DNA from 4 places in the Streptomyces tsukubensis genome. Region 1 is predicted to be linked to each of the others. Evidence: riboswitches for the same ligand, from Rfam matches in the RefSeq annotation. Region 1 holds a riboswitch; each other region holds the start of a gene.

Region 1 (7,209 bases):
CACCGGGCCGGTCGCCGGGCCCGGAGCCCGTACCGCCCGTACCGCCCGTACCGCCTCCGCCTCTGCCTCCGCCCCGGGGAAGGCCTGCCGGAAAAAACTTCCGGGAAATCCGTCGACCGGTGTCGAGAACCCGGCACCGGCTCCGACGTCCCCTGTGAAAGTTGCCCACGACGGGCAGCGGCGGGGAGGACCCCGCCCCGAGGAACAGCGACCGCAGGGAGTGGACCCCATGAAGTACCTCGTGATGATCCAGGGCACCCAGGCCTCCTACGACGCGATGGAGGGCAGGCCCTCCCCGGGCAACCCGGTCTGGAGCGAAGCCGACCTCGCCGCGATGTTCGCGCACATGGGTGCCATCAACGACGACCTCGCCGAGACCGGCGAGCTGGTCGACGGGAACGGGCTGGCCGCTCCCGCGCAGAGCCGCACCGTTCTGGCGGGGCCCGACGGCAAGCCGGTGATCACCGACGGTCCTTACGGCGAGACCAAGGAGGTCCTCGCGGGCTACTGGGTGGTCGACTGCGCGAGCCTGGAGCGGGTGACCGAGATCGCGGCCCGGGTCGTCGCCTGTCCGGAGCCGGAGGGCAGCACCCCCTCGCCGGTCGTGATCCGCCCGATCGACTCGGGTCCCGAAGCCTGACGGGGACCCGTCCGGGCGCCCGCCGGAGCCCGTCGGCCGGTTCCGGTACGGCGCGGGAGCGGCCCGGAGCCGTACGGTGCGGCCCGGGGCCGTGATACGTACAGCGGCATGAGCCGTAGCCGTAAGAACGCCCCTGCCGACTCCGACTCCGATCCCACCGCCGACACAGCCGACACAGCCGACACAGCCGGGACCGCCGACACAGCCGGGACCGCCGACACCGCCGGGACCACCGGCACCCCCCGGGCCGCCGGGACCACCGGCACCCCCCGGGCCGCCGGGACGACCGGCGGCCCCGGTGCCGACACCGTCGAGGACCTGCTGCGCCGCCACGCGCCGCAGGTCCTCGGCGCTCTCGTACGCCGGTACGGACACTTCGACCTCGCCGAGGACTCCGTCCAGGAAGCGCTGCTCGCCGCCGCCCGGCAGTGGCCCGCCGAGGGCCTCCCCGCCAACCCCCGCGGCTGGCTGATCAAGGTCGCCGCGCGCCGGCTCACGGATCTGCTCCGCGCCGAGGAGGCCCGCCGCCGCCGGGAGGAGAGCGCCGCGAACCTCGCCCCGCGCGACTCCTTCACCGCACCGCCGCCCGGCGAGGGCCGGGCCCCCTCCGACGACGACACCCTCACCCTCCTCTTCCTCTGCTGCCACCCCGACCTCACGCCCGCCGCGCAGATCGCGCTGACCCTGCGGGCCGTCGGCGGGCTGACCACCGCCGAGATCGCCCGGGCCCATCTCGTCCCCGAGGCGACCATGGCGCAGCGCGTCAGCCGGGCCAAGCAGCGGATCAAAGGGCTGCCGTTCGTCCCGCCCGGGCCCGAGGACCGCGACCGGCGGCTCGCCGCCGTACTGGAAGTGCTGTACCTGATCTTCAACGAGGGCTACACGGCCTCGTCCGGCGAGCACCTCCACCGCGCCGACCTGGCGCGGGAGGCGATCCGGCTGACCCGCCGGGTCCAGCTGCTGCTGCCCGGCGAAGGCGCGGTCACCGGGCTGCTGGCGCTGATGCTGCTCACCGAGGCGCGCACGCCCGCCCGCAGTGGGCCGGACGGCGAGCTGATCCCGCTGGACGAGCAGGACCGGACGCTCTGGGACCGTACGGCGATCGCCGAGGGCACCGCCCTGGTCGAGGCGGCGCTCGGACAGGGACCGGCCGGGGTCTACCAGCTCCAGGCGGCCGTCGCGGCCCTGCACGACGAGGCCGGACGCGCCGAGGACACCGACTGGCCGCAGATCCTCGCGCTGTACGACCTCCTGGTCGCCCGCGCCCCGGAGCCGATGGCCCGGCTGGGGCGGGCGGTCGCGGTGGCCCGGGTGCACGGGCCCGCGGCCGGGCTCGCGGAGGTGGCGGCACTGGCGGACCGGCTCCCCGGGCACCACCGGATCGACGCGGTCCGGGCGCATCTGCTGGAGGAGGCGGGGGAGCGGGCCGCGGCCCGGGAGGCGTACGAGAAGGCCGCGGCGGGCACCCTCAGCGCTCCGGAGGCCCGCTATCTGCGCGCCCGCGCCGCCCGCCTTGCCCGCTGATGCTGTGATCGCCCCCTACCTGGCGTACTGACCTTTACGCCGTTTTTCAATGGGGTTGACCTTTACGCAACGTCAACTTCTACCGTTCAGGTCATGGAGTGGTCGATCCAAGAGGTCGCCCGGCGTGCCGGGACGACCAGCCGCACCCTGCGGCACTACGCGGACATCGGGCTGCTGGCACCCCGCCGGATCGGGGCCAACGGCTACCGCTACTACGGGCCGGACGAGCTGGTGCGCCTCCAGCGGATCCTGCTCCTGCGCGAGCTGGGTCTCGGGCTGCCCGCCATCGCCGAGGTGCTGGCGGGCCAGCAGGACACGACCGCGGCGCTCCGGGCCCATCTGGAGCTGCTGGAGCTTGAGCGGGACCGGCTTGCCCGCCGGATCGCGTCCGTGCGGACCACTCTCCGCAAGACCGAACTAGGGGAGGAACTCATGGCGGAAGACGTACTCGACGGCTTCGACAACAGGAAGTACGAGAAGGAGGTCACGGAGCGCTGGGGCGCGGACGCCTGGCGTGCGAGCAGCCGGCGGTGGCAGCAGCTCGGCGAGGACGAGCGGCGGGCGCATCTGCTGGACCACGAGACGATCGCCCGCGACTACGCCCGGGCCCTCAAGGACGGCGCCGCGCCCGGTGACGAGACCGTCCAGGCGATCACCCGGCGGATGTACGCCTGGCAGTCGCTGCTGGCCCCGCCGTCGAAGTCCCACTTCACGGGGCTCGGCGAGATGTTCGCCGCGGACCCGCGCTTCGGCGACAACTACGACAAGTACGGGGTGGGTACGGCGGCCTTCGTCCGGGACGCGATGCGGGTGTACGCGGAGCGTCACCTCACCGACTGACCGGCCGGAAAACGGGGCTTCCGGCGGGGGTGGAAGGACCTCCCGGCGAGGTCGCGGGGGAAGTCGCGGGGGAACTCGTGGGGAAGTGGTCACCAGAGGTGCTCCGGATGGCGTAAGGTTGTGTTTACCGACGCGGGGTGGAGCAGCTCGGTAGCTCGCTGGGCTCATAACCCAGAGGTCGCAGGTTCAAATCCTGTCCCCGCTACTGAAGACACGGCCCGGTGCTCTCGTTCTACGAGAGCACCGGGCTGTTGTCGTATTCCGTGAGGGGCTCGCGGTCTCCGGAGGCCGGGCAGGGGCCCGGGGGGTCACCCGGCCGGTCCAGCGCGGCTCGCCCCGTGCACCCGCCGCCGTGAGGCTGGGAGGGGAGGAGAGCACCTGTGGCGGAGCAGACACAGCGGAACGGATACGGCGGTGCCCGGCGCTTCGCCCGGATGCTGCCGTCGCTGATGATCGTCTTCGGGGTGGTGTACGACCTCACGACCCCCGCGAAGTTCACCGCCGTGCCCATGTTCACGGCCGCCCCGCTGATCGCGGCCCCCTTCTTCTCCTTCGCCGTCACGCTGGCGACGGGCGCCTTCGCCGTCCTGACCGAGCTGGGTCTGGACATCTACAACCGCTCCCTCGGCCAGACCCAGGCCTATACCGAGCTGAGTACGGTCGTCACCGTCTCCGCCCTGGCGCTCTTCATCAACCGGGTCATCACCCGCAGCAACCAGAAACTGGCCTCGGCCCGGGTGATCGCCGAGGCCGCGCAGCGGGCCGTGCTGCCCACGCCCGCCGAGGAGATCGGCGGGCTGCGGATCGCCGCACGGTACGAGGCGGCCCTCGCCGACGCCTTCATCGGCGGCGACCTCTTCGCCGTACAGGACACTCCGCACGGTGTACGGCTGGTGGTCGGGGACGTCCGGGGCAAGGGTCTGGGGGCCGTGGAGGCCGTGGCCATCCTGATCGGGGCCTTCCGGGAGGCGGCCGAGCGGGAGGCCACGCTGGAGTGCGTCGCCGACCGGCTGGAGCAGGCGCTCGTCCGGGAGGCGCTACGGCGCGGAGCGGGCGATCTCGACGATTTCGAGGGGTTCGCGACCGCCGTGTTCGCGGAGATCCCGCGTGGCTTCGGGGCCGTACGCCTGCTGAACCGGGGGCACCCCGAGCCGCTGCTGCTCCACGCCGACGGGCGGCTGCGCACCCTGCCGCCCGACGAGGCGGCGCTGCCGCTGGGCATGAAGGAGCTGGGGAACTGGCCGGGGCGGGCCGAATCGCATCCGATGCCCGACGGGTCGACCCTGCTGCTCTACACGGACGGGCTCTCGGAGGCGCGGAACGCGGCCGGGGTGTTCTACGACCCGGAGGAGCAGCTCGACGGGCGGTCGTTCCCGGGGCCGGGGGAGCTGCTGGACGCGCTGGTGGACGACGTACGACGGCATACGGGCGGCGGATCGACGGACGATATGGCGCTGCTCGCGGTCACCCGCCCGGCTGGAGGCAGTGGTCCGGGTGGTCCCGTCGGGACCGCTGAGGTCAACGGGGCCGGGGCGGGGGGCCGGCCGTCGGAACAGCCGCCTCTCCGGGCCGATGGATAAAGAGTTGACCAACGATTGGCCAAGTGCTGGGGGCTATGTGCCATTGCACTGCCGTTTTCTGCACGGTGCGTGATCGAACCATCGCTGTCGCCATAACATCTGACGAACCATCAGGGGTGTGGAGGGGGCGGAGAGGCCCTGAACAGGTCTCAGGGGCGGGTAACTCGCCCGATTTGGAAGCCTTCTGTCCCAGTTGGTTCGCCGTCCGGGTTTAACGATCATCAGGAACACTTGGAAAACATTCCCCGTGTCTATTAACGTTCGATAACGCAGCGCGGTCGTCCCAGTCGCCGTCAGGGTGGCTCCGTGCTCATGCGCCGAATCCCGCAAGGGAACCGGGGAACCACTTCTTGGGGTGAATCGGATGCCTCCGCAGCCTGCGGAGACTCCGTAGGAGACCTTCCTGCTCCGAACCCGTCAGCTAACCCGGTAGGCGAGAAGGAAGGAAAGGAGTACGCCTCAGTGGCGTCCAACAGTCCTGCCCCGCAAGCCCCCGCCGGGCCCGGGTACATGAGCAACGGCACCCGCTTCGGCGAAGACGGTGGTGCCGAGCCGTCCACCGGTGAGTGGAACCCCAGCGCGGAAACGCTTCTCCCGAACCGTGGCCGCCACCGCGTGCTGCGGCAGCAGCGCCGGGCCTTCGCCCGCAGCTCCACCGTCCTCGGTGTCGGTGTGATCGCCGCGGTCGGCGCGGGCGGCATCGCCACCGCGCAGGACAAGGCCCCCATCACCATCTCCCTCCCCGACGGGCTCGGCGGCACCGAGGACGGCGCGCCGAACGCCGGCCTCGCCACCATGGGCGACACCGTCACCGAGGCGGGCGAGCAGTCCAAGGCCGACGACAACGCGGGTGAGGCGCTGCGCTCCCGGATCCTCCAGCAGGCCGAGCAGCAGCAGGCGCAGGCCGAGGCGGAGCGCCGGGCCGTGGCCGAGAAGGCCGCCGCCGAAGCCGCCGCCGCGGATGCGCTGAAGGCGTCCGCCGACGCCAAGAAGAAGGCGGACGAGGCGAAGAAGAAGGCCGCCGAGGAAGCCAAGAAGAAGGCGGAGGCCGAGCGCCTCGCCAAGCTGGCGAAGAGCTTCGCGCTCCCCACCTCCTCGTACAACATCACCTCGACCTTCGGTTCGTCCGGCGGACTCTGGTCCTCCGGCCAGCACACCGGTCTGGACTTCGCCGCCCCGGCGGGCACCCCGGTCAAGGCCGTCGGCGCGGGCACCGTCAAGTCCGCCGGTTACGCGGGCTCGTACGGCTACCAGGTCGTCATCGAGCTGAACGACGGCACCGAGGTCATGTACGCCCACCTCTCGTCGATCAACGCCAACGTGGGCCAGAAGGTCGTCGCGGGCGATATGGTCGGACGGGTCGGCTCCACCGGCAACTCCACCGGCAACCACCTCCACCTGGAGGTCAAGACGCCCGGCGGTACGACCATCGACCCCGGCGCCTGGCTGCGCAGCAAGGGTCTGCGGCCCTGACGCCCGCGGGTTCCGGACCGGCCGGGCACCGGCCGGTCCGCAACCGGTGAATCGCGGGTTCCCGCCACCGGTGCATCCCGCCCGGCCCTGAAGCTCCCGCGGTCCCGGACTCCGGGATCCAGGGAGACCGCTGTCCAACGGACGGCGGGTCCTGGCCTTCACGACCACCGGCAGCTCTGACGCACCAACCCCCCGACGTCAGGGCTGCCGGTTCTTTTCCCCGGCCGTGCTCGTACCGGCCGGATCAGACGCGGTACGGGTTGTACCCCTCGTAGTCCCGGTACGGCGGCGGTACGGAGACCACACCGCTCGCCCTGGCCGCATAGGCCAGCGCCGGACCGGCCACCGGCTTCCGCAGCCACATATGGTGCAGCAACTCCTGCTCCCGCGCCGTGAAGTCCGGATCCGCCGTGCCGCGCTGCGCCCGGTCGCGCAGGAACGCCAGGGACGTCGCGAAGCGGACGTACTCCGCGACCGCGTGTGCCGCGGCCGGTCCATGGGTGCGCCGGGCGATGTTCCGGGCTTCGTTACGGGCCCGCATCGAGGCCAGCGCCGCCGGTTCGGCCGGTGCCAGCCAGCCGGCGGTGGCGTACGGCGGCAGGGCGGCCGAGATCGTCCGCAGCTCGCGCTGGCGGGACCAGATCGTCAGCCAGGTCAGCAGCGCGAAGACCGGGACCATGAACATTCCGTAGACCAGATAGAAGCCGATCGGGCCGAGGTACGACGCCGAGCCGTTCCACAGGGCGTGCATACCCATCGACAGCAGCAGCCCGAGCGTGGGGAAGGCGAACCTCCGGAACCGGTGGCGGCGTGCGGCCGACGCGGCGAGACCCAGACCGATACCGGTGAGCACGGTGAACAGCGGATGCGCGAACGGCGACATGACGATCCGTACGAAGAACGTCGCCGTCACCGAGACGAGGCCGGACTCGCCCGGCAGCCGGTCGCCGTCGAAGGCCGTACCGAGATAGAGGATGTTCTCGGTGAACGCGAAGCCGGTGGCGGTGAACCCGGCGACGACGATGCCGTCGACCAGACCGGTGAAGTGCCGGCGCCGGAAGAAGAAGAGCAGGAAGATCGCGGCGCCCTTCGCGGTCTCCTCGACGATCGGCGCGACCACCGTCGCGCCGAGGTTGTCCGCGTCGGTCGGGT
Region 2 (7,209 bases), 3.3 Mb from region 1:
CGACCGGACCGGTAGCCCGGTATCCGGCGGTACGCCGACAGGAGCGGCGTTACGGGCCGGGCGGACCATACCCCCGGGTGCGGCGCCCTCGGCTGCCGTACCGCCCGTGGCCGTACCGCGGAACACCGCGCTGCCGGACCCCCGTTAGCCGCCGCGGCCGGGGGATCACGGCAGCACACAGCAGCGCACGACAGCACCGCATCACCGAGCAGCACCGCACCGAGAGCAGGGAACGAACGTGCCGACGTCTGACACCACCACCGGGGTCCGCCCGCCGGACCTCCGGTCCCCCGGCCCCGAGGGCTCCGGGGACCCGGACATGAACGAGGTCGTCGGCCGGGACGATCTGCTGTTCGTCACCCTGGACACCCTGCGGTACGACGTCGCGCAGGAGCTGGCGGCGGCCGGCCGCATCCCGAACCTGGCCCGGCACCTGCCGGGCGGCGCCTGGCAGCGGCGGCATGCGCCGGGCAGTTTCACCTACGCCTCCCACCAGGCGATGTTCGCCGGTTTCCTGCCCACCCCGGCCGCGCCGGGCCCGCATCCGCGGCTCTTCGCCGCGCGTTTCGCGGGCAGCGAGACCACCGCCGGCCGCACCTGGGTCTTCGACACCCCCGATCTGGTGTCCGGTCTCGCCGCCGCCGGGTACCGCACGGTGTGCGTGGGCGGAGTCGGATTCTTCAACCGGCAGGGGCCGCTGGGCTCGGTCCTGCCCGGGATGTTCCAGGAGAGCCACTGGGAGCCGGAGTTCGGCGTGGCCTCGCCCACCTCCTTCGCGTCCCAGGCCGAGCGGGTGGAGGAGATCACCGCCGGTCTCCCGCGGGAGCAGCGGCTCTTCCTCTTCGTCAACGTCCCGTCCCTGCACCAGCCGAACTGGTTCCATCTGGAGGGCGCCACCCGGGCGGCGGGCGACTCGCGCGCCACCCACGCCGCCGCCCTGGAGTACGTCGACCGGTACATCGGACGGCTCTTCGCGGCCGCCGCGAGCCGCCGCCGCTGCTTCACGATCGTCTGCTCCGACCACGGAACCACCTACGGCGACGACGGCTACACCGGCCACCGCCTGGGCCACGAGGCCGTCTGGACGGTGCCGTACGCCCACTTCTTCCTCGACCCGCCGCCCGGGACCCCCGGTGTCCGGCCGGAGGCCGCCGTATGACCACCGCACCGGCCCCCCGGCCGTACCAGAGCTATGTGTACGCCTATCCGCACAAGACCGCCTACCGCCCCCTCGGGGAGCGGCGCCCCCGGCTGCGCGAGCTGTGGGCGGGCGAGCGGAAGGACGCGCTCTCCCTCTACCTCCACATACCGTTCTGCGAGGTCCGCTGCGGTTTCTGCAATCTGTTCACCCGTATCGGCGCGCCCGGCGAGCTGACGACCCGCTACCTCGACGCCCTGGACCGCCAGGCCGAGGCGGTCCGGGACGCGCTGGGCGACGAAGGTCCGGTACGGTTCGCCGCGGCGGCCTTCGGCGGCGGCACCCCCACCTTCCTCACCGCCGGTGAGCTGGACCGGCTCTGCGATATCGCCGAGAAGCGGATGGGCGCCGAGCTGGCGGCCGTACCGCTCTCCGTGGAGACCTCCCCCTCGACCGCCACCGCCGACCGGCTCGCGGTCCTGGCCGCCCGGGGCGCGACCCGGCTGAGCATCGGGGTCCAGAGCTTCGTCGCCGAGGAGGCGAGGGCCGCCGTCCGCCCCCAGCGCGGGGCCGACGTCGAGGCCGCGCTCGGCCGCATCCGGGACAGCGGCGTCCCCGTCCTGAACATCGACCTGATCTACGGAATCGACGGCCAGACCGAGCGGACCTGGCGCTACTCCCTGGACGCCGCGCTCGGCTGGCGTCCGGAGGAGCTGTATCTCTACCCGCTGTACGTCCGGCCGCTGACCGGTCTGGACCGGCGGGTCAGGGAGAGCGACCTGGAGTGGGACGCCCGGCGCCTCGCGCTGTACCGCCGGGGCCGGGACCACCTCCTGGCCCGGGGGTACGAGCAGGTGTCGATGCGGATGTTCCGCCGGACGGACGCGCCCGGGGCGGGCGAGGCGCGGGGCCCCGACGACTACGCCTGCCAGACCGACGGCATGATCGGACTGGGCTGCGGTGCCCGCTCGTACACCTCCCGGCTGCACTATTCGTTCGACTACGCGGTGGGCGCGTCCGAAGTGCGGGGCATCATCGACGACTACACCCGTACCGAGGACTTCGGGCGGGCCGAGGTCGGTTTCGCCATGGACGGTACGGAGTCCCGGCGGCGCCATCTGCTCCAGTCGCTGCTCCAGGCCAGGGGGCTGGCGGCGGAGGAGTACCGGGACCGTTTCGGCAGCGCGCCCGAGGACGACTTCGGCCCGGAGCTGGCGCGGTTCGCCGCGCTGGGCTGGCTGGACCGGGACGCGCCCGCCGGTCTCCTCCGGCTCGGCCCCGAGGGGCTCGCGCACTCGGACGCGCTGGGTCCCGAGCTGTTCTCTCCCGCCGTGCGTGCCGGGATGGCCGCCTACGAGCCGAAGTGAGGGCGGCGCCGTGGATCTGACGATGCTCTACCGGGGGCCGCTGGCCTCCTGCGACTACGACTGTCCCTACTGCCCGTTCGCCAAGCGGCGGGACAGTCCGGAGACCCTGCGCGCCGACCGCGCCGCGCTGGAACGATTCTGCGGATGGGTGGCCGACCAGCCGACGGCGCCCGCCGGGGGCCGTTTCTCGGTGCTCTTCACCCCCTGGGGCGAAGCTCTGGTCCGCTCCTGGTACCGGCGGGCCCTGGTGGAGCTGTCCGGACTGCCCCAGGTCGGGCGGGTGGCCGTGCAGACCAACCTGAGCTGCCGCACCGGCTGGCTGGCCGACGCCGATCCGGAGAAGGTGGCGCTCTGGTGCACGTACCATCCGGGTCAGACGCCGTACGACCGCTTCCTCGGCAAGACCCGGGAGCTGGCCGCCCTGGGGATCCGCTTCAGCGTCGGGATCGTCGGTCTGCCTGAGCACCGCGAGCCCGCGCTGCGGCTCCGCGCCGAACTGCCGGAACACGTCTACCTCTGGGTGAACGCGGCCGAGGGGCACACCTACACCGATGCCGAGGCCGCCGGATGGGCCGCGATCGACCCGCTGTTCGCGTACAGCCGCCATCCGCACGCTTCGGCCGGGCTGCCGTGCCGTACGGGAGAGTCGGTGGTCTCGGTTGACGGCGACGGGACGGTCCGCCGCTGCCATTTCGTCCCCGCCCCGCTGGGCAACCTCTACGACGGCTCCTACCGCGCTGCGCTGCGGCCGCGGGCCTGTCCGCTGGCGGTCTGCGACTGCCACATCGGGTACGTCCACCTCGAATCCCTGCCGCTGTACGACGTCTTCGCGGGCGGGGTGCTGGAGCGCATACCGGCTCCGGGGGTGCTCCCTTCCGGCGGCCCGGCCGGTCCCTGACCGCCGGAAGGGGTCACAGCGGCAGCAGATCGGGCCGCTTGGCCTCCACGTGGTCGCCGGAGCTCTCGCCTCGCAGCCGCCGTCCGATCCACGGCCCGAGGTACTCCCGCGCCCACTGGATGTCGTCGCGCCGGACTTCGAGGGTGCCCCGCACCGGTACGGGCGGCCACGCCCGGTCCGGGTCGGCGGACACCTCCAGGCCGAGGACCTGGGCGGCCCGCAGCGCGACCCGGGTGTGCCCTTCCGGCGACAGGTGCAGCCGGTCGGGGTCCCAGGCCCTGCGGTCCTGTACGGACCGGAGCGACCACAGGTCGAGCACCGGGCAGTCGTAGCGGTCGGCGATGGCCCGGACATGGGCCGTGTACGTGGCGATCCTGCCGCGCAGATGGCGCAGGACGGGCACGTTCCGGGTGTCGAACCCGGTGGTCACCATGACCGTGCCGACGGCGCCGGTCAGTTCGGCGACGGCACGTTCGAAACGCTCCGCCACATCGTCGGGGTCGGTGCCGGGACGGATGATGTCGTTGCCCCCGGCGCAGAACGACACCAGGTCCGGGGCGAGTTCCTTCGCCCTGGGGACCTGCTCCTCCACGATCTGGTCGAGAAGTCTGCCGCGTACGGCGAGATTGGCGTACCGGAAGGTGTGTTCCGGTCTGCGGTCGGCGAGCAGTCCCGCGAAGCGGTCCGCCCAGCCGAGGTAGGTCCCCCCGGGCCCCGGGTCCCCCACGCCCTCGGTGAAACTGTCCCCGATCGCCGCGTACGACCCGATTCCGGACTGGTCATAAGTTCTCGAATCGTCTCCCACGGAGGCCATCCTCTCTCCGCGGATGTGACCTACGCGACCGTAGGGAGGGGTTGACGGGCCGTGATCTATCCCACCGTGATCACCCGGGGTGGTGGGAATACGGGGAATCCCCCGCGACACGGGGTGTCGCGGGGGATTCGCCGGGCGCCGGGGCGGCGGGGCCCAGGGCCGGAGCTGCGGCGTCTCAGAGGGAGACGCCGTGGCCGCGGAGATGGGCGACCGGGTCGATGTCGGAGCCGTAGGCCGGTCCGGTGCGGACCTCCAGGTGCAGGTGCGGGCCGCTGGAGTTGCCGGTCGAGCCGGAGAGGCCGATCTGCTGTCCGCCGTCGACGGACTGGCCCGCCGAGACGGAGAGGGAGGAGAGGTGGGCGTACTGGGAGTAGGTGCCGTCGGTGTGCTGGACGACGACCTCGTTGCCGTACGCGCCGGCCCAGCCCGCGGAGACGACCGTGCCGGGGCCGATGGACCGGACGGAGGTGCCCGTCGGGACCGCGAAGTCGACACCGGTGTGGTAGCCGCTGGACCACATGGCACCGGAGGCCCGGTACGGGGTGCTGACCTGGGCACCGGCGAGCGGGGCGGCCCAGGAGCCGGAGGCGGCCTCGGGGGCGGGCTCCGGCGCGGGCGCCGGGGCGGTCTCCTGCCGCGCCGGGGCGGCGGGCTCGGCGGCGGCCGGGGCGGGGGCGGCGGGACGGGCACCGTCGCGCGAGGCCCGCTCACCCTTCTCAACCGTCTGCGCGGGCTCGGCCGCCTCGGCCTTCTTGGCGGCCGGGGCCTCGGGGGCGCGCTCGGCGCCCTTGCCGTCGAGCACCAGCTTCAGACCCGGGTGGATCAGGGACGGGTCGTCGCCGACCGCGGCGCGGTTGTCGGCGTACAGCGCCTGCCAGCCGCCCTCGACGTCCCGCTCGGAGGCGATCTTGGACAGATGGTCCCCGGCGACCACGATGTACGTGGCTGATCCGGCGGACTTCTCGGCAGCGGCGGCGGGGGCGGCCGCCGGGGCGACGGCGGCGGTCGGGGCGGCGGGGGCGGCCTGTTCGGCGGCATGGGCGCCGGTGGCCCCGATCAGGGGCAGGGCGATGGCGGCACCGCCGGTACCGGCAGCGACGATTCCACGAGTGATGACCGTCGACTTGGGACGGCGGTGCTTACCCTTTCCGGGCATGGCGCGTTTCCTCTCCGGCGCCTGCGAGGTGAGCTGTCGGGTTCGGGCGGGAGGTGCCCGGTCGCGCACGGCGCGACTTCACCCCGAGCCGGACGGTTTCCCGTCCGGCGGACTACCTGGGTCCCCCGCTCCTGCCACGTGCTTCGGGTGAAGGGTTCCGGACGGCGGCAGGATTCGGCGGTCCGACCGGAGTGCGGTGACCGTAGACCGGCCATAAGAGCAGGAACAAGCCACTCACCCGGCGACGGGCGGAGCCGATCTTGAGGACGGGCCGACCGCGGTGACCCTCCGTGGGCGTCACCCCGTCAACTCCCGCCGGGCGTCCGTATGCCCCTCCCGGGCCACCGCCACACACCGTCACGATTGTGATCCTGCTCATGAGCCGCTCCCCATCTCCCAACGAGACAGGGCATGTTCCAACGAAGAGACCATGACGGACATAGGGGACAGAAGCTGTTCATTCGACAGTCGGTGGCACGTCCGGGCGCCGAGCGCCCACCATGCATTCACCGTGCAGTTCATGACCATCCGATGGAATGATTGCCTGAGGAATCAATGTCGTATCGTCAAGGTCATGCCACCGTCGGCGACCGGCGCCGACGGCCGTGACTGCCCAGGGAGCCGTTGTGACGCAGCAGGTGCCGCAGGTCCCGTCGACCGAGCCGGAGCTGGCCGGGATCCGCAACTTCCGCGACGTCGGCGGACTGCCGTCGACCGACGGCCGTGCAGTGCGCTTCGGACGGCTCTACCGCAGCGGCCATCTGGCCCATGCCACCGCGAGCGACGCCGCTTTTCTCGCCGGTCTCGGACTGCACACGGTCTTCGACTTCCGCAATGCCGCCGATATCCGCATCGAGGGCCCGGACGTGACCCTGCCCGGGGTCCGGAATCTCAACCTCCCGCTGAGCGACCCGGCGGACGGCGCCGAGTTCTGGCAGGTGGTGCGGCGGGGTGATCTGTCACAGCTGCGGTCCCTGCTGGCAGACGGCCGGGCGGCGCAGCGGATGGTGGACGCGTACCGGACGATCATCACCGGGCGGACGGCCGAGCACAGCCGGGTGCTGCACGCGCTGGCCGAGGACAGCGTCCCCGCGCTGATGCACTGCGCGGCGGGCAAGGACCGGGCGGGGCTGTCGGTCGCGGTGACCCTGCTCGCGGTGGGTGTGGAGCGGGAGGCCGTCGAGGCGGACTATCTCAAGTCGAACGACCCGCACCGGCGCTACCGGGTGCGCCGGGCGGAGGACGCCCCGGAGGGCATGTCGCCGGAGGTGATGGAGCTGCTGAGCCCGCTGTTCGACGCCCGCGCGGCGTATCTGCACGCGGCCTTCGACGCCGTCGACTCGGTATGGGGCGGTACGCCGCGCTATCTCTCCGAGGGGCTCGGCCTCTCTTCCGCGACCCGGGAGCGGCTGCGGGAGAGGCTGCTCGGCACGGACTGAGCGGGCCCCGGGCGTCCGGAGCGGGCTCGGCTCTGCGGTGCGAGCGGGGCCCCTGCCCGGCCGCAGAGCGTCGCGCCGGGCGCCGGGCCGGTGCCGGGCGGATCGCGGTGCGGCCCTCAGCCGCCGGCCGGGCGGGCTGCCCCTGGTTCGGCCCCGGGGTCCGGGCGGTCTACTTGGCCCCGACCTCGAAGAGCAGGTAGAGGAAGCCGGCGAAGACGTGTCCGGCGACCAGATAGGCGAAGAGCCGGATCCAGATCCCCTTCGGGAACTTGCCCTCCTCGTTCTTCGCACGGGGGGTGGTACCGGCGGCCTGGGCGCCTTCGGAAGCGGCGGGGTTCTCGACCATGACGGCCTCTGCTTTCTCCGGCGCGACGGCCGGGTTCCTCCGGCGCGGGGC
Region 3 (7,209 bases), 680 kb from region 1:
CGGGGGAAGGCGCTGCGGCCCGCGTAGACGGCGGCGTCGTCGAGGATCTCCTCGATACGCAGCAGCTGGTTGTACTTGGCGACGCGCTCGGAACGGGCCGGGGCGCCGGTCTTGATCTGACCGCAGTTGGTGGCGACCGCCAGGTCGGCGATGGTGACGTCCTCGGTCTCGCCGGAGCGGTGGGACATCATGCACTTGAAGCCGTTGCGCTGGGCCAGCTCGACGGCGTCGAGGGTCTCGGTCAGGGAGCCGATCTGGTTGACCTTGACCAGGAGGGCGTTGGCGGAGCCCTCCTCGATACCGCGGCCGAGGCGCTCCGGGTTGGTGACGAAGAGGTCGTCGCCGACGATCTGGACCTTGGAGCCCAGCTTCTCGGTGAGCGCCTTCCAGCCCTCCCAGTCGTCCTCGAACAGCGGGTCCTCGATGGAGACCAGCGGGTAGGCGGCGACCAGCTCCTCGTAGTACGAGGTCAGCTCGGCGGCGGAGAGGCTCTTGCCCTCGAAGTGGTAGGCGCCGTCCTTGTAGAACTCGGAGGCGGCGACGTCGAGCGCCAGCGCGATGTCCTGGCCGGGGGTGTAGCCGGCCTCCTTGATGGCCTCCAGGATCAGGTCCAGGGCGGCACGGTTGGAGTCCAGGTTCGGGGCGAAGCCGCCCTCGTCGCCGAGACCGGTGGAGAGACCGCGGCCCTTCAGCACCTTCTTGAGGGTGTGGTAGACCTCGGTGCCCCAGCGCAGCGCCTCGGAGAAGGACTCCGCGCCGATCGGGGCGATCATGAACTCCTGGATGTCGACGTTGGAGTCCGCGTGGGAGCCGCCGTTGAGGATGTTCATCATCGGAACGGGCAGCAGGTGCGCGTTCGGGCCGCCGAGGTAGCGGAAGAGCGGCAGGTCGGAGGCCTCGGAGGCGGCGTGCGCCACGGCGAGGGAGACACCGAGGATGGCGTTGGCGCCCAGCGACGACTTGTCGGGGGTGGCGTCCAGGTCGAACATCGCCTGGTCGATCAGGCGCTGCTCGGTGGCGTCGTAGCCGACGAGCTCCGGGCCGATCTGCTCGATGACGGCGAGGACGGCCTTCTCCACGCCCTTGCCGAGGTAGCGGTTCGGGTCCCCGTCGCGGAGCTCCAGGGCCTCGAAGGCGCCGGTGGAGGCACCGGAGGGCACGGCGGCGCGGCCGGTGCTCCCGTCGTCGAGGCCGACCTCGACCTCGACCGTGGGGTTCCCCCGGGAGTCGAGGATTTCCCGGGCTACGACGACGTCGATGGACGGCACGAGCATCTCCTTCTGGGATGTGACGCGTGGGGTGCGGGTCTCTTGAGCCTTGCGCCAAGAGCCTAACCGGACGGGGGGCGCCGCCCCGCCGATGCCCGCCCCCTGGGACGAAAAAGAGTGCGAAGAACTGCGGTGGTGGGCAAAAGCCGCGTTCCTACCGATGGGTAACAGTTCTCAGCTGGGCATCTGCTCGCTCAGACGGGTGCACGGGGGCGGTTTTCCGGGGCCGTACGGAGCAGTCGGGGGCGGCAGACGGAACCCCGGACCGGCGCGTACGGGGGAAGCGCGCCGGCCCGGGGTGCGGGGGGTCGGACCCGTGGGGGGGGTGGACCGCAGGGGGGAGCCGCGGTCCGGGGTCCGGGAGGGGGCAGGTCCGGTGAGGGACCGGCCCGGGGGTGCGGTTCGTTGGGGAGCCGCAGGTCCGTCAGCCGAGGTGGAGCTGCTGGCCCGGGAAGATGACGTCGGCGTCGTCGACGGTGTCCTTGTTCAGCTCGAACAGCTTCTGCCAGCCGCCCTCGACCTGCTCGGCCTCGGCGATCTTGCTGAGCGTGTCGCCGGACTTGACCTCGTACTCGCCGTCGCCCTTCTCGAAGCCCTTGGCCGGAGCCGCGGACTTCGCCGGAGCCGGGGCCTGGGCGCGCTCGGAGCGGGTGGTCGGAACCTCGGCGCGCTCCTGCTTCGGCTGGGCGGGCTGGGCCTGCTGCTTCGGCTGCTCCTGCTTGGGCTGGGCCGGGGCCTGCTCGGCGGCGGCACCGCCGTACGGGGTGTTCGAGAGGCCGACACCGCACTTCGGCCAGGCGCCCTTGCCCTGGCCCGCCAGGGTCTTCTCGGCGATTTCGATCTGCTGCGCCTTGGTGGCGAGGTGCGCATTGGGGGCGTACTTGGTGCCACCGAAGGCGGCCCAGGTGGAGCTGGAGAACTGGACGCCGCCGTAGTAGCCGTTGCCCGTGTTGATGGACCAGTTGCCGCCGGACTCGCACTGGGCGACCTTGTCCCACTCGGCGGCGGTGGCGGCGGAGGCCGAGGTGGCGCCCATGATCGGGGCGGCGACGGCGACGGTGGTGATGCCTGCGAAGGCGGCGAAGCGGGCGGCCTTGGACGGGCGGCGGTGCTTGCCCTTGCTGGAAAACAGCATGGAGGTTCTCCTCACCGACGCCTACGAGGTGAGCTGTCGGGTTCGGGCGCAGTGAGTTGCCCGGCCGTACGACCTGCGTCGTACGGCTTCACCCCAAGCCGGTCGTCCACCGCCCTCACGGGCTTTCGGACGGGACCGGCACAAACCTGGGTCCCCCGCTCCTGCCTTCGGCGCTTTCGCGACGACAGTTCCCCCCGACCGACGGCAGGATTCGGCGTGACGGTCAGTGGTGCCCGCTTTGGCGAGCGGTCCAGACCGTAGTCACAGGCGTCCCGCTTCTTCAACGACGGAACATCGTGGGCAAATCGCCCATCCCACCCCTCCGGAAACTCGCGTTTTCGCAGGTGGCGTGCGGAATGCGGGATTCCGGAAGAGTGGGGACCACGGCCGGACCGAAGAGACTCATGTCTCACTTACACAGAAAGGGACATATCCCAGCAAAATAGGGCGTCAATTTCGATGCTCCGGAGGCTACTTCGCCTGGAGATCAAGGCTCTGGCCAGGGAGGATCAGATCGGGATCAGCTCCGACCAGCTCCTGGTTGGCCTCATAGAGCGCCGGCCAGCCCCCGGGGACCTTCTTCTCTTCCGCGATGGACCAGAGGTTGTCGCCGGAGCGGACCGTGTACGTACCGGAGGGCTGCCCGGCTTCGCCCGTACCGTCCGTGGTGTCGGTCTTGGCCGGAGTGCCCGTACCGCCCTGATCGCCCTGGTTCAGGGCATCGGAACGGGCATCGGTCTCGGACCGGGAGGTCCGGTCGGGGCCGGAGGCGCGGGACGGGTCGGCGGTTTCGGCGGGCGGGGTGCCGGTGCCCTCGGGGGTGCCGGTGCCGGTCGCGCCCGAGGGGGTCTCCTTGGCGGTCTCCTCCGCGGCGGGTGCGCCGCGGTGCTTGCCGACGCCCTCGGCGGGCTTGGCCGCCGTCTCCTTCTTCTCCGCCTTTCCGGCGGAGGGGGAAGGGGACGCGGCGGCGTCCGGCGCCTTCTCCCCCGCCTTGCGCGGCTCCGCCGGGAGGTCGCCCGCCTTCGCCTTGTCCGCCGGGCGTCCGGCGGCCGGACCGCTGGGCACCGGATCGGCGCCGCCCGGGCCGGTCGCGGTGCCCGCGGCACCGCCGAGGCCCGACGCGATCCCGCAGGACGGCCACGCCTTGGGCCCCTCCGCGGCGAGCACCTTCTCCGCCACGGCTATCTGCTGGGAGCGGCTGGCCAGATCCGGCCGGTCGGCGTACTCCCGGCCGCCGTAGGTGTTCCAGGTCTCCTGGGAGAGCTGGAGCCCGCCGTAGTAGCCGTTGAGGTTGTTCACGGTCCACTGCCCGGCGCTCTCGCACTCCGCGACACGGTCCCAGGTTGCGGAGTCGGCGGCGGACGCCGAGGTGGCGCCGAGGAGCGGGATCGCAATCGCGGACCCCGTCACCCCCGCTGCGACGACCAGGGCCGGGGCCTGGCGAGGACGGCGATGTCGACCATTCCCGGAGAGCATGCGGTGCTGCCTTTCGCGTGACGGCTGAGACGGGGGTGAACGTAGCCGCACTCGAACGTCTGTCACAAGTCGATGCAGCGGAGATCACGCGCACATCACGAATATGACGGGCCGTCAATTTCAGCGGGCGTGAACTCCACCGGAAGGGTGCGCAGTCCACGCATGATCAGGCCGCCGCGCCAGCGCAAATCGTGATGATCCACCGCCAGTCGCAGGTCGGGAAGGCGGCGCAACAGGGTGGCGATCGCGGTCTGTCCCTCCAGCCGGGCGAGCGGCGCACCCAGGCAGTAGTGGATGCCGTGCCCGTAGCCGAGGTGCTGATTGTCACGCCGCGCAAGGTCCAGAACGTCCGGCCGGCCGAACCGCTCCGGGTCCCGGTCGGCCGCCGCCAGCACCACGAGCACCGGATCGCCCGCGGCCACCTCCTGACCGCCGATGGTCAGCGCTTCGGTGGCGTACCGCCAGGTCGCCATCTCCACCGGGCCGTCGTAGCGCAGCAGCTCCTCCACGGCCGTCACCAGCAGCGAGGTCTCCCCCGCGGCGAGCGACTCCTGGAGCCGGGCGTGCTGCACCGGATGGCACATCAGGGCATAGAGCCCGTTCCCCACCAGGTTGATGGTCGTTTCGAAGCCCGCGAACAGGAGGACGAAGCACATGGCGACGACCTCGTTCTCGGTGAGGTGCTCGCCGTGGTCGCTGGCCCGGATCAGACCGGAGATCAGATCGTCCGTGTCCTCGTCGCCGAGGTTCTCCCGCTTGCGGTGGATCAGCTCGGCGAGATAGCCCCGGATCCGCTTCACCGCCCGGGCCACGCCGCCGCGCGGTCCCCCGCCGTGACGGATCATCATGCCCGCCCAGTCCCGCAGATCGTCCTGGTCCTCCGGGGGCACGCCCAGCAGATCGCAGATCGCGTAGATGGGGAGCGGGAACGCGAACTCGTGGATCAGGTCCGCGCTCCCCCGCGCCGCGAACCCGTCGATCAGCCGGTCGGTCAGCTCCTGCACCCGCGGCTCGAACGCCGCGACCCGGCGCGGTGTGAACGCCTTCGCCACGAGGCGGCGGAGCCGGGTGTGGTCGGGCGGGTCGATGTTCAGCAGATGCGTCATCAGCCCGGCGCTGCGCTCGCCCGGGATGCCGGTCTTGCCGCGGGCGTGCGCGGGTTCGTCGTGGTGCACGGGGTTCTTCGACAGCCGGGCGTCGGCGAGTGCCTGCCGGGCATCGGCGTACCGGGTCACCAGCCAGGCGTCGACGCCGCTGGGGAGGGTGGTCCGGTGCACGGGCGCGTGTTGGCGGAGCCAGGCGTAGGCGGGGTAGGGGTCGGTGGCGAACTCCCAGGTGAAGAGTTCGGGAGCGGGCCCCGGCCCGCCGGTTTCATGGGGGTTGCTGCTCACCCCATGACGCTATCCCCTGCCGGGGCGCCGGGCCGCGGGCCCCTCGGGGGTATCCGCCTTCCCCCTCCAGGGTGGCTCAGGTGAAGGCCCTCGGGGGCGCGCCCCGCCTCCCCCTCCAGGCCGGTCAGGTGGACACCTTCAGGGGTGGGCCCGTCTCCTACCAAGACGGCTCAGGTGGAGCACCTAGGGGCGCGGGGAACTGCGCGAACGGCCCACGACGGCCCGCGGTCGACGGTACTGCCGGACCGGCAACGGTCTCCCTTCGCTGTACGGCGAAGGCGGCGGCCCCCCTGGCGGGGAATCCGTAGGGGTTGCTGAAGCGCGGTCCACCGCGGGCCGTCCCGGGTTGCTCGCGCAGTTCCCCGCGCCCCCAAGCACTTCGCCTCAGGCCTTCTCGCGGAAGGCGGGAGCACCCTGGGCAGCCCTGCCGGGGCTCTCGGTAGGAGGCAGGCGCGCCCTCAAAGACCTCCGCCTGGTCCACCCTGTGGAAGGCGGGCACGCCTAGGTGCTCCTTCTGAGCCCACCCGTGGGCGACGGGCACCCGGGGGCCCGGGTGTCTACGGGGCAGCGTGCTCCTTGGTGCGGATCGCCGCGTGGTACGCGCGGGCCGCCGCCCGCAGCGCCGCCTCCGGGTCCGCCCCCTCCGCCTCCGCCGCGACCGCCAGCGCCAGCAGCTCGTACCCGACGCCCTCCCCCGCCGGCAGCGGCACGTCGAGTCCGGCGGTACGGACACGGGACGCCAGCTTCGCCGCCAGCGCAAGGCCCGGCTGCCCCAGCGGGATGCCGTCGGTGACCGAGTCCCGCGCCTTCTCCTCCGCCTTGGTGCGCAGCCAGATCCGCCGTACGTCCTCCGGCGTCGCCGCCTCCTCGTCACCGAAGACGTGGGGATGCCGGTGGATCAGCTTCTCCACGATCGTCGCGGCGACGTCGTCGACGGAGAACGGCTCCGCCGGGTCCTCCTCGGCGATCCGCGCGTGGAAGACGACCTGGAGCAGCACGTCGCCCAGTTCTTCCCGCAGCTCGTCGCGGTCGCCGTGTTCGATCGCCTCGACCAGTTCGTACGCCTCCTCGATGGCGTACCGGGCGAGGTCCTGATGGGTCGGTACGGACGACCACGGGCATACGTCGCGGATCCGGTCCATGATCTGGACCAGGTCGAGGAGCCGGGCGCCGGGCAGATCGTACGAGCCGGGGAGCAGCTCCAGATCGGGCATTCCGCCGCGGCCGGATCCGGCGAGCCGGGCGAGGCCGTCGGTCAGGGCCCGGTCCCCCTCGCCGGAGACGAGGACGACGGCGGTCGTCCCCCCGGCGCACAGCTCCACCAGTTCCCGCGCTCCGGGGTCCGCGATGTCCACGTCCACCCCGGCGTCGCGCAGATACGGCAGCTGGGGGTGGCCGGGGTCGGCGCAGAGCACCCGGCCCGCCTCGTGCAGGGCGCGCCACGCGGGCCAGGACAGCAGTCCGGGGGCGACCCGGTGGCTCGTGGTGAGGAGGACGATGCGCCCGGCGGAGGTATTCGTGGTGGTCACCCCTCGAACCTACCCCGGGCGGGATCACCCCCGGCGGGCCCGGCCGCCCCGCGGCGTCAGGCGGTCGGCACCTCGTTGGCCGGCGCCGGCTGCTTGGTGAGCTGGGTGATCCACGGCGCCTTGTAGTCGCCGAGGACCAGCTTCTGGTTGTCCCAGGTCCCGTAGCGGGGGTTCACGTCGATGTCGAGGGACTTCGCGGCGGCGGTGAAGACCGCGTTGAGCTTCTGCTGCCCGTCCGGGGTGTTGGCGGCGCCGATGGACTCGGCCAGTTTCCCGATCAGCACTTCGCGTTCGACGACCCCGTCGACCTGGTCGGGGGCGACCCCGCGCTGCTGGAGGAAGGTCGCGGCGAGGGCCTGCTCGCCGCCCGCCTGCGCGGTGTAGGCGGCCTGGGCCTGCTGGAGCTCCTT
Region 4 (7,209 bases), 2.7 Mb from region 1:
GTCCTCCCGCAGTTCACCGAGCGCACCTCGCGGGGCACCCGTACCCTCGACCCCTACAGCAAGCTGCTGGAGGAGCGGATCGTCTTCCTGGGGACCCCGGTGGACGACACGGCCGCCAACGACGTGATCGCCCAGTTCCTCCATCTCGAATACGCCGACCCGGACCGGGACATCGCCCTCTACCTGAACTCCCCCGGCGGCTCCCCGAGCGCGATGCTGGCGATCTACGACACCATGCAGACGGTGGTCTGCGATGTGGAGACCACCTGCATCGGCCAGGTGGCGGCGGCAGCCGCGCTGCTGCTGGCGGCCGGGGCGCCGGGCAAGCGGATGGCGCTGCCGGGGGCCCGGGTCGCGCTCCGCGGGCCCGCCCTCGACAAACCGGTCCGGGGCACGCCGTCGGATCTGGAGATCGAAGCCCGGGAGCTACTGCGGCTGCGCGCCCTGACGGTGGATCTGCTGGCCCGGCACACCGGCCGGGAGCGGGCGCGGATCGCGGCCGATCTGGAGCGGGACCTGTTCCTCGACGCGGCGGGCGCGAAGGAGTACGGGCTCGTCGACCAGGTGATCGGCAGCCGCAAGGCCTCCTCGCGGCCCGGCCGGGACGGCGGCCCCGGCACCGCGGGACCGGCCGCCGGCACCGGTGGCGGCGGCGGCCCGCGGTGAATCCCTCCGCACCGTGGCCCGAACCGCCGCCCCTGCCCGCACTGACCCGTGCCGAGGCCGAGGTCGTCGACGCCTATCTGGCCGTCGCGGATCTCGTCGGCCGGATCAACCCGGCCCGCTCCGAACACACCTACGGAGCCCTTCGCGCGGCCCAGGCCCTGGTGAGCCGGGCCACCGAACTCCGGGACGCCCTGACTCTGATGCACCGGCGCGGGGAGAGTGAGCTGCACACCGGGACGCTCGGCCACGCCCTCCGCATTCTCGACGGCGAAAGGCGGACATTCCGGGTGACCATCCCACCGCAGTCGCCGCCCTGACGGACCGCCGTCCACTCGTCAACCGCTGATCGAGTGGGATTCCCCCTCCCTCAATCGGTGGAGTCGAACCGCCGGTAACACCTACCGTCAAGTTGCGGACGAATGACGATCCCTCTACCGGAAAGTCTTACTCCAGCGCTGGTACGGGGTGTTCCGAGTGCCCTTTCAGGGGCCCGGACAGGGTCATGTTCATACGAACGCCGCATTCGTGTTGAAACTCACATATCGCCGTTTTGACTTCGAAATCCGGCAGTCGGTGGGTCAAGATCCCTGGGACGACAAGCCCCCGTCACCTCGGCGGGGCGGTCCGGGCGGACGCCGAGTCCTGCCGCCGTTCCGGACTACTGGTCGACAGAAGTGCATCGGCAGGAGTGGAGGACCCAGGCAGTACGGAACCGCCGGACCATGTCCGATCCGGAAGTTCCTCGGGGTGAAGCCGCGTCAGCGGCCGGGCACCTTCGTCCGCCCGAACCCGACAGGTCATCCTTCACAGGCGGCTGACGAAGGGTTGCGCATGAATGCGCAGAAAAACGTCCCGTCCCTCCTCGGCCGGGCGGGCGCGGTGTCCGCTCTGACGATTGCGGCGCTCGGCGGCACGCTGGTCGTGCCCGGCGGTACGCCGGAGGCCCAGGCCGCGGCCACGGCGCACGCGGGCAAGGCGCTCAAGATCGCCGCCTCCAAGAAGGGTGCTCCGTACAAGTACGGCGCGGCGGGACCGTCCCGCTTCGACTGCTCGGGGCTGACGGTCTACTCGTTCAAGAAGGCGGGCAAGAAGCTCCCGCGGACCGCTCAGCAGCAGTACAACAAGACCCGCAAGATCTCCGTGAAGTCGCGGAAGGCGGGTGACCTGGTCTTCTTCCACGGTCGGGGCGGTGTTTACCACGTGGGGATCTACGCCGGGAAGGGCAAGATCTGGCACTCCCCCAAGAGGGGTTCCTGGGTGAAGCTGGACAAGATCTGGAGCAAGAGCATCTCGTACGGCAGGGTTCGCTGACCGACCGGAAGAGCTGAGGCGGTGCCGGGGGGCCGGGGCGGACGTGCCGGGCCCCCGGCCGTCGTTTCCCGGCTGTCGTTTCCCGGCCGCGCCCGTGCGGCGCGGCGGGCCGGTCAGCCGGGGTCCGCGGGCCCGGCGCCGGACGGGTGCCAGGGCAGGGCGATCCAGACCGTCTTGCCGCCGTCCGGGGTCGGAGTGACCGTCAGCCGGCCGCCGCTGTGCGCCGTGAGGCTGCGGACGATGACCATGCCCCGCCCGTTGTCCTGGCGGACGGCCGCGGGCAGCCGCTGCGGCCAGCGCGGGTGGCTGTCCGTCACCCCGATCCGCAGCTCCTCGTCCCGCTCCAGCAGCAGGGTCACGGTGAAGGTGGGCGACTGGCCGAAGGTGTGCTGGACGGCATTGGTGGTCAGCTCCGAGACGATCAGCCGGATCGTGTCCAGGGCGTCCGACCCGGCGGGCAGACCCCATTCGGCAAGGGCCGCTGTCACATGTCGGCGCGCCACCGAAACCGAGGCCGCTTCGCTCGGCAGGGTGATCGAGTTCTCCAGGAGATCTGCCATCGCGACGCCGTCCTTTCCACCCGCGGCCGTGCTGTCCGAGGTCATGGCGGAGGTGTGCGCGGACGGCCACGGCTCGCGCTGAGCGCCGGACTGCCCCCATCCTCCCGCCGCAGGCACGATCCGCCAAGATCTGTGGACAACAGTCGCTCAAAGCGGTGAACTCTGCGACGCAAGACCGTTTTTGGCCATGCACAGGCGCTTTGTCCGCCGTTTGGGCGGCCCAGGGCGGCGGAAGCGCCCCTTCCGGAGGCTCCGCCCCCGCGTCACGGGCGCGTCGTCCCCGGCCTTCCGGGCGTATGCCCTCCCGGGCCGGGTCCGGCGCTCCGCGGTCCGCCCGCCCGGCCGTACGGCTACCGGACTCACGGCTCCGGCCCGGTGCTCGGTGCTCCGGCGGAGGCTCGGCCCGGCACCCCGGCTGGGCTCGGCCCGGAGCCGTACGCCTGGCCAGGACTCACCGTTTCGGCCCGGTGCCCCGGATCGGCCCAGTGCCCGGGGCCCGGGTGCGGTGCCCGGGCGCGGTCAGCGGTCAGCGGTCAGCGGTCAGCGGTCAGCGGTCCGAGCGGGCATCCGGCGGTGCCGTCCGGACGACCACCGCCACCGCCTCCGCGAGCTGCTCGTCCGTCAGATCCGCGCGGGCCGTCAGCCGCAGCCGGGAGACCCCGTCCGGCACCGACGGCGGCCGGAAGCAGCCCACCAGCAGCCCGGCCGTCCGGCAGTCCGCGGCCCAGCCCACGGCGGCCTCGGGCGAGGGCGCCCGTACCGACACCACCGCCGCATCGGGCCGGGCGGCCGTCAGCCCCGCCGCCGTCAGCCCCGTGTACAGGGCGCCCGCCGCCGACCGCACCCGGTCCGCCCGGCCGGGCTCACGGGCCAGGATCCGCAGGGACTCCCGGGCCGCGCCGACCGCTGCCGGGGCCAGTCCGGTGTCGAAGATGAACGTCCGGGCGGTGTTCACCAGATGAGCGACGACCCGCGCCGGACCGAGGACGGCACCACCCTGACTGCCCAGCGATTTGGAGAGCGTGACCGTCGCCACCACGCCCGGCGCGCCCGCGATCCCCGCAGCATGCGCCGTGCCCCGCCCGCCTTCACCGAGAACGCCGAGACCGTGGGCATCGTCCACGAGCAGCGCCGCGCCCCGCCCGGCCGTGATCCGGGCCAGCTCCGCGAGCGGGGCCGCGTCGCCGTCGACCGAGAAGACGGAATCGGTGACCACCAGCGCCCGCCGCCCGGGATGCGCGTCGAGGATCTTCCGTACCGCGGAGGGATCCGCGTGGGCGGCGATCTCGGTCTGCGCCCGCGACAGCCGGCAGCCGTCGACGATGGAGGCGTGGTTGGCCGCGTCCGAGACGATCAGCGCGCCGCGCCCGCTCAGCGCCGTCACGGCGGCCAGGTTCGCCGCGTAGCCGGAGGCGAGGACGAGCGCGGCTTCGAACCCGCAGTGGGCCGCCAGTTCGCGTTCGAACTCGGCGTGCAGTTCGGTGCTGCCGGTGACCAGCCGGGAGCCGGTCGAACCCGCACCCCAGCGGTGGGCGGCGGCCGCCGCCGCGGCGGTGACCTCGGGGTGGCGGCTCAGCCCGAGGTAGTCGTTGCCCGCGAGATCCACCAGGGCGGACCCGGCGGCGCGTGGCCGCAGCGTCCGCGTCAGCCCGGCGCGCTCCCGGCGCGCGGATTCCTCGTCGAGCCACTCGAAGGGGTCGTCGGGCATGGTGGCGTGCTCCCCCGCTCTCTGGGTGTTCCGGTGATCCGGCCGCCGAAGTGCTCCGGAGGTCCGGCACTCCGTCCGGCGCTCCGTCCGGCGTCCGTTGCAGGCCCGGTCCGCCGCCGCCGCTTTTGTAGGCAGCGCACAGAGGCTAACCGGGTGCGCTCCCGCTCCCCATGTGGTCATGCACACACTTCGGTGAAGGTCTGTTGTGAGATTCCGACTTTCCCACGGGGAGTTCCTTAGGCCAGGATCGGCGCCATGGAGCTTCTCGGCAGACTGGTGGAGAAGGGGCTGCGGCGCGAGCCGCCGACCCGGGACGAGGCGCTGGCGGTACTGGCGACCTCCGACGACGATGTGCTCGACGTGGTGGCCGCGGCGGGCCGGGTACGCCGTCAGTGGTTCGGCCGCCGGGTGAAACTCAACTATCTGGTCAATCTGAAGTCCGGGCTGTGCCCCGAGGACTGCTCGTACTGCTCGCAGCGGCTCGGTTCGACGGCCGGGATCCTCAAGTACACCTGGCTGAAGCCGGAGGAGGCGTCGCAGGCGGCGGCCGCGGGGGTCGCGGGCGGCGCCAAGCGCGTCTGTCTGGTGGCCAGCGGCCGCGGTCCGACGGACCGCGACGTCGACCGGGTGTCACGGACGATCGAAACCATCAAGGAACAGAACGAGGGCGTCGAGGTGTGCGCCTGCCTCGGACTGCTCTCCGCGGGCCAGGCGGAGAAACTGCGCGGGGCGGGAGCCGACGCGTACAACCACAACCTCAACACGTCGGAGGCGACGTACGGGGAGATCACGACCACCCACACCTACGCGGACCGGGTGGAGACCGTGCAGCAGGCGCAGTCCGCCGGTCTGTCGGCCTGTTCCGGGCTGATCGCGGGGATGGGCGAGACGGACGAGGACCTGGTCGACGTCGTCTTCGCGCTGCGGGAGCTCGACCCCGATTCGGTACCGGTGAACTTCCTGATCCCCTTCGAGGGCACCCCGCTGGCGAAGGAGTGGAACCTGACGCCGCAGCGCTGTCTGCGGATCCTCGCGATGGTGCGGTTCGTCTGCCCCGATGTGGAGGTACGGCTCGCGGGCGGCCGCGAGGTCCATCTGCGGACCCTCCAGCCGCTCGCACTGCACCTGGCCAACTCCATCTTCCTCGGCGACTATCTGACGAGTGAGGGCCAGGCCGGGCGGGCCGACCTCGACATGATCGCGGACGCGGGCTTCGAGGTGGAGGGCGCCGGGACGACCACACTGCCCGCGCACCGGACGGGCGGCGCACCGGACGGTGCGCAGGGCGGGGGACCGGGCTGCGGATCGCACCCGGCCGCCGACGGGACCGCGGGATCCGTCTGCGGTCCGGCCGGGGAGGCCGGTTGCGGCTCCGGCGCCGGTTGCGGTCACGCCACCGGTCCCGGATGCGGTTCCACCGCAACGACCGAAACCAGCAGGGCGACCGGGGCGGCGGGCGGCGGGCCGCGTCCCGATCTGGTGACGGTACGCCGCCGCGGCGCGGGCACCGAGGTGGCGCCCAATGCCTGAGCTGCCGGTACCGGAGCTGCTCGCGCTCGACCGGGCGCACGTCTGGCATCCGTACGCCCCGATGCCCGGCCGTACCGACCCCCTGGTCGTCGCTTCCGCTTCGGGGGTACGGCTGCGGCTCGCCGAACCGGCGCACGGCCGGCACGAACTGATCGACGGCATGTCGTCCTGGTGGTCCGCGCTGCACGGCTACAACCACCCGGTGCTCAACGAGGCCGCGCGCGGCCAGCTGGACCGGATGAGCCATGTGATGTTCGGCGGACTCACCCACGAGCCCGCCGTACGGCTGGCGGCCCGGCTCGTGGAGATCACCCCCGAGCCGCTGCGCCATGTCTTCCTCAGCGATTCGGGCTCCGTCTCCGTCGAGGTCGCGGTGAAGATGTGCCTCCAGTACTGGCGCTCGGCCGGGCGGCCCGCCAAACAGCGGCTGCTGACCTGGCGCGGCGGCTACCACGGCGACACCTGGCAGCCGATGTCGGTGTGCGACCCCGACGGCGGGATGCACCAGCTCTGGTCGGGCGTACTGCCGGAGCAGATATTCGCCGACGCGCCCCCCGCCGGATACGACGCCTACGACGAGACGTACGCCGACCATCTGCGGGACATGGTGGCCCGGCACGCCGACGAGACGGCGGCGGTCATCGTCGAACCGGTGGTGCAGAACGCGGGCGGGATGCGCTTCCACTCGCCCGCCTACCTCCGGGTGCTGCGGGAGGCCTGTGACGAGCACGGGGTACTGCTGGTCTTCGACGAGATCGCCACGGGCTTCGGCCGCACCGGGACGCTCTTCGCGGCCGGTCACGCGGGCGTATCGCCCGATGTGATGTGCCTGGGCAAGGCGCTCACCGGCGGCTATCTCTCCATGGCCGCGACGCTGTGCACCCCGGAGGTCGCCGAGGGGATCTCGCGCGGCGAGTTCCCCGTACTGGCGCACGGGCCCACGTTCATGGCCAATCCCCTGGCCGCCTCGGTCGCGCACGCGTCGATCGGCCTGCTGCTGGACCAGGACTGGGCGTTCGAGGTCAAGCGCATCGAGACCGGTCTGCGGGAGGGCCTGGCGCCGGCCGTGGAGCTGCCGGGGGTCACCGGCGTCCGGGTGCTCGGCGCGATCGGGGTCGTCCAGCTCGACCATCCGGTGGACATGGCGGCCGCCACGGCCGCGGCGGTCCGCGCGGGTGTGTGGCTGCGGCCGTTCCGGGACCTGGTGTACGTGATGCCGCCGTTCGTGACGGGCGACGAGGATCTGGGCACGTTGTGCGATGCGGTCCTCGCGGCCGCCGCCGCGGGATGAGGCGGGCATGGGCAGGGAGAACGGTATGACGCCGGGAGTGGTGATCGTCTCCGGGACGGGCACCGAGATCGGGAAGACCGTGGTCACGGCCGCGGTCGCCGCGCTGGCCCGGGCCCGGGGAGTGGGCGTCGCGGTGGTGAAGC

Evidence for each region. A riboswitch is a leader RNA that binds a small molecule or an ion and turns the genes downstream of it on or off. The one in region 1 is predicted to bind cyclic di-AMP.
Region 2: it holds a riboswitch for cyclic di-AMP, as region 1 does, so the genes downstream of both, B7R87_RS29195 (M23 family metallopeptidase) here and B7R87_RS14765 (M23 family metallopeptidase) in region 1, are expected to answer to the same signal.
Region 3: it holds a riboswitch for cyclic di-AMP, as region 1 does, so the genes downstream of both, B7R87_RS11605 (transglycosylase family protein) here and B7R87_RS14765 (M23 family metallopeptidase) in region 1, are expected to answer to the same signal.
Region 4: it holds a riboswitch for cyclic di-AMP, as region 1 does, so the genes downstream of both, B7R87_RS03125 (C40 family peptidase) here and B7R87_RS14765 (M23 family metallopeptidase) in region 1, are expected to answer to the same signal.

Annotation. Positions count from the first base shown of each region.
Region 1 is NZ_CP020700.1:3,692,227-3,699,435, reverse strand. Features, by position in the region: gene B7R87_RS14790 (YciI family protein) at 230-640, shown strand; gene B7R87_RS14785 (RNA polymerase sigma factor) at 749-2,164, shown strand; gene B7R87_RS14780 (MerR family transcriptional regulator) at 2,258-3,004, shown strand; tRNA gene B7R87_RS14775 (tRNA-Met) at 3,136-3,209, shown strand; gene B7R87_RS14770 (PP2C family protein-serine/threonine phosphatase) at 3,385-4,584, shown strand; cyclic di-AMP (ydaO/yuaA leader) riboswitch at 4,890-5,035, shown strand; gene B7R87_RS14765 (M23 family metallopeptidase) at 5,047-6,057, shown strand; gene B7R87_RS14760 (PrsW family intramembrane metalloprotease) at 6,302-7,209, opposite strand, start outside.
Region 2 is NZ_CP020700.1:7,016,046-7,023,254, reverse strand. Features, by position in the region: gene B7R87_RS29220 (STM4014 family protein) at 1-148, shown strand, start outside; gene B7R87_RS29215 (STM4013/SEN3800 family hydrolase) at 320-1,159, shown strand; gene B7R87_RS29210 (STM4012 family radical SAM protein) at 1,156-2,505, shown strand; gene B7R87_RS29205 (STM4011 family radical SAM protein) at 2,516-3,403, shown strand; gene B7R87_RS29200 (SGNH/GDSL hydrolase family protein) at 3,417-4,217, opposite strand; gene B7R87_RS29195 (M23 family metallopeptidase) at 4,393-5,373, opposite strand; cyclic di-AMP (ydaO/yuaA leader) riboswitch at 5,379-5,530, opposite strand; gene B7R87_RS29190 (tyrosine-protein phosphatase) at 6,000-6,812, shown strand; gene B7R87_RS33865 (DUF6126 family protein) at 6,982-7,158, opposite strand.
Region 3 is NZ_CP020700.1:3,009,737-3,016,945, forward strand. Features, by position in the region: gene eno (phosphopyruvate hydratase) at 1-1,274, opposite strand, end outside; gene B7R87_RS11605 (transglycosylase family protein) at 1,693-2,403, opposite strand; cyclic di-AMP (ydaO/yuaA leader) riboswitch at 2,407-2,586, opposite strand; gene B7R87_RS11610 (LysM peptidoglycan-binding domain-containing protein) at 2,875-3,879, opposite strand; gene B7R87_RS11615 (cytochrome P450 family protein) at 3,975-5,270, opposite strand; gene B7R87_RS11620 (nucleoside triphosphate pyrophosphohydrolase) at 5,828-6,799, opposite strand; gene B7R87_RS11625 (SurA N-terminal domain-containing protein) at 6,856-7,209, opposite strand, start outside.
Region 4 is NZ_CP020700.1:1,017,626-1,024,834, forward strand. Features, by position in the region: gene B7R87_RS03115 (ATP-dependent Clp protease proteolytic subunit) at 1-666, shown strand, start outside; gene B7R87_RS03120 (hypothetical protein) at 663-983, shown strand; cyclic di-AMP (ydaO/yuaA leader) riboswitch at 1,332-1,494, shown strand; gene B7R87_RS03125 (C40 family peptidase) at 1,498-1,977, shown strand; gene B7R87_RS03130 (ATP-binding protein) at 2,091-2,537, opposite strand; gene B7R87_RS03135 (8-amino-7-oxononanoate synthase) at 3,085-4,245, opposite strand; gene bioB (biotin synthase BioB) at 4,501-5,775, shown strand; gene B7R87_RS03145 (adenosylmethionine--8-amino-7-oxononanoate transaminase) at 5,768-7,066, shown strand; gene bioD (dethiobiotin synthase) at 7,092-7,209, shown strand, end outside.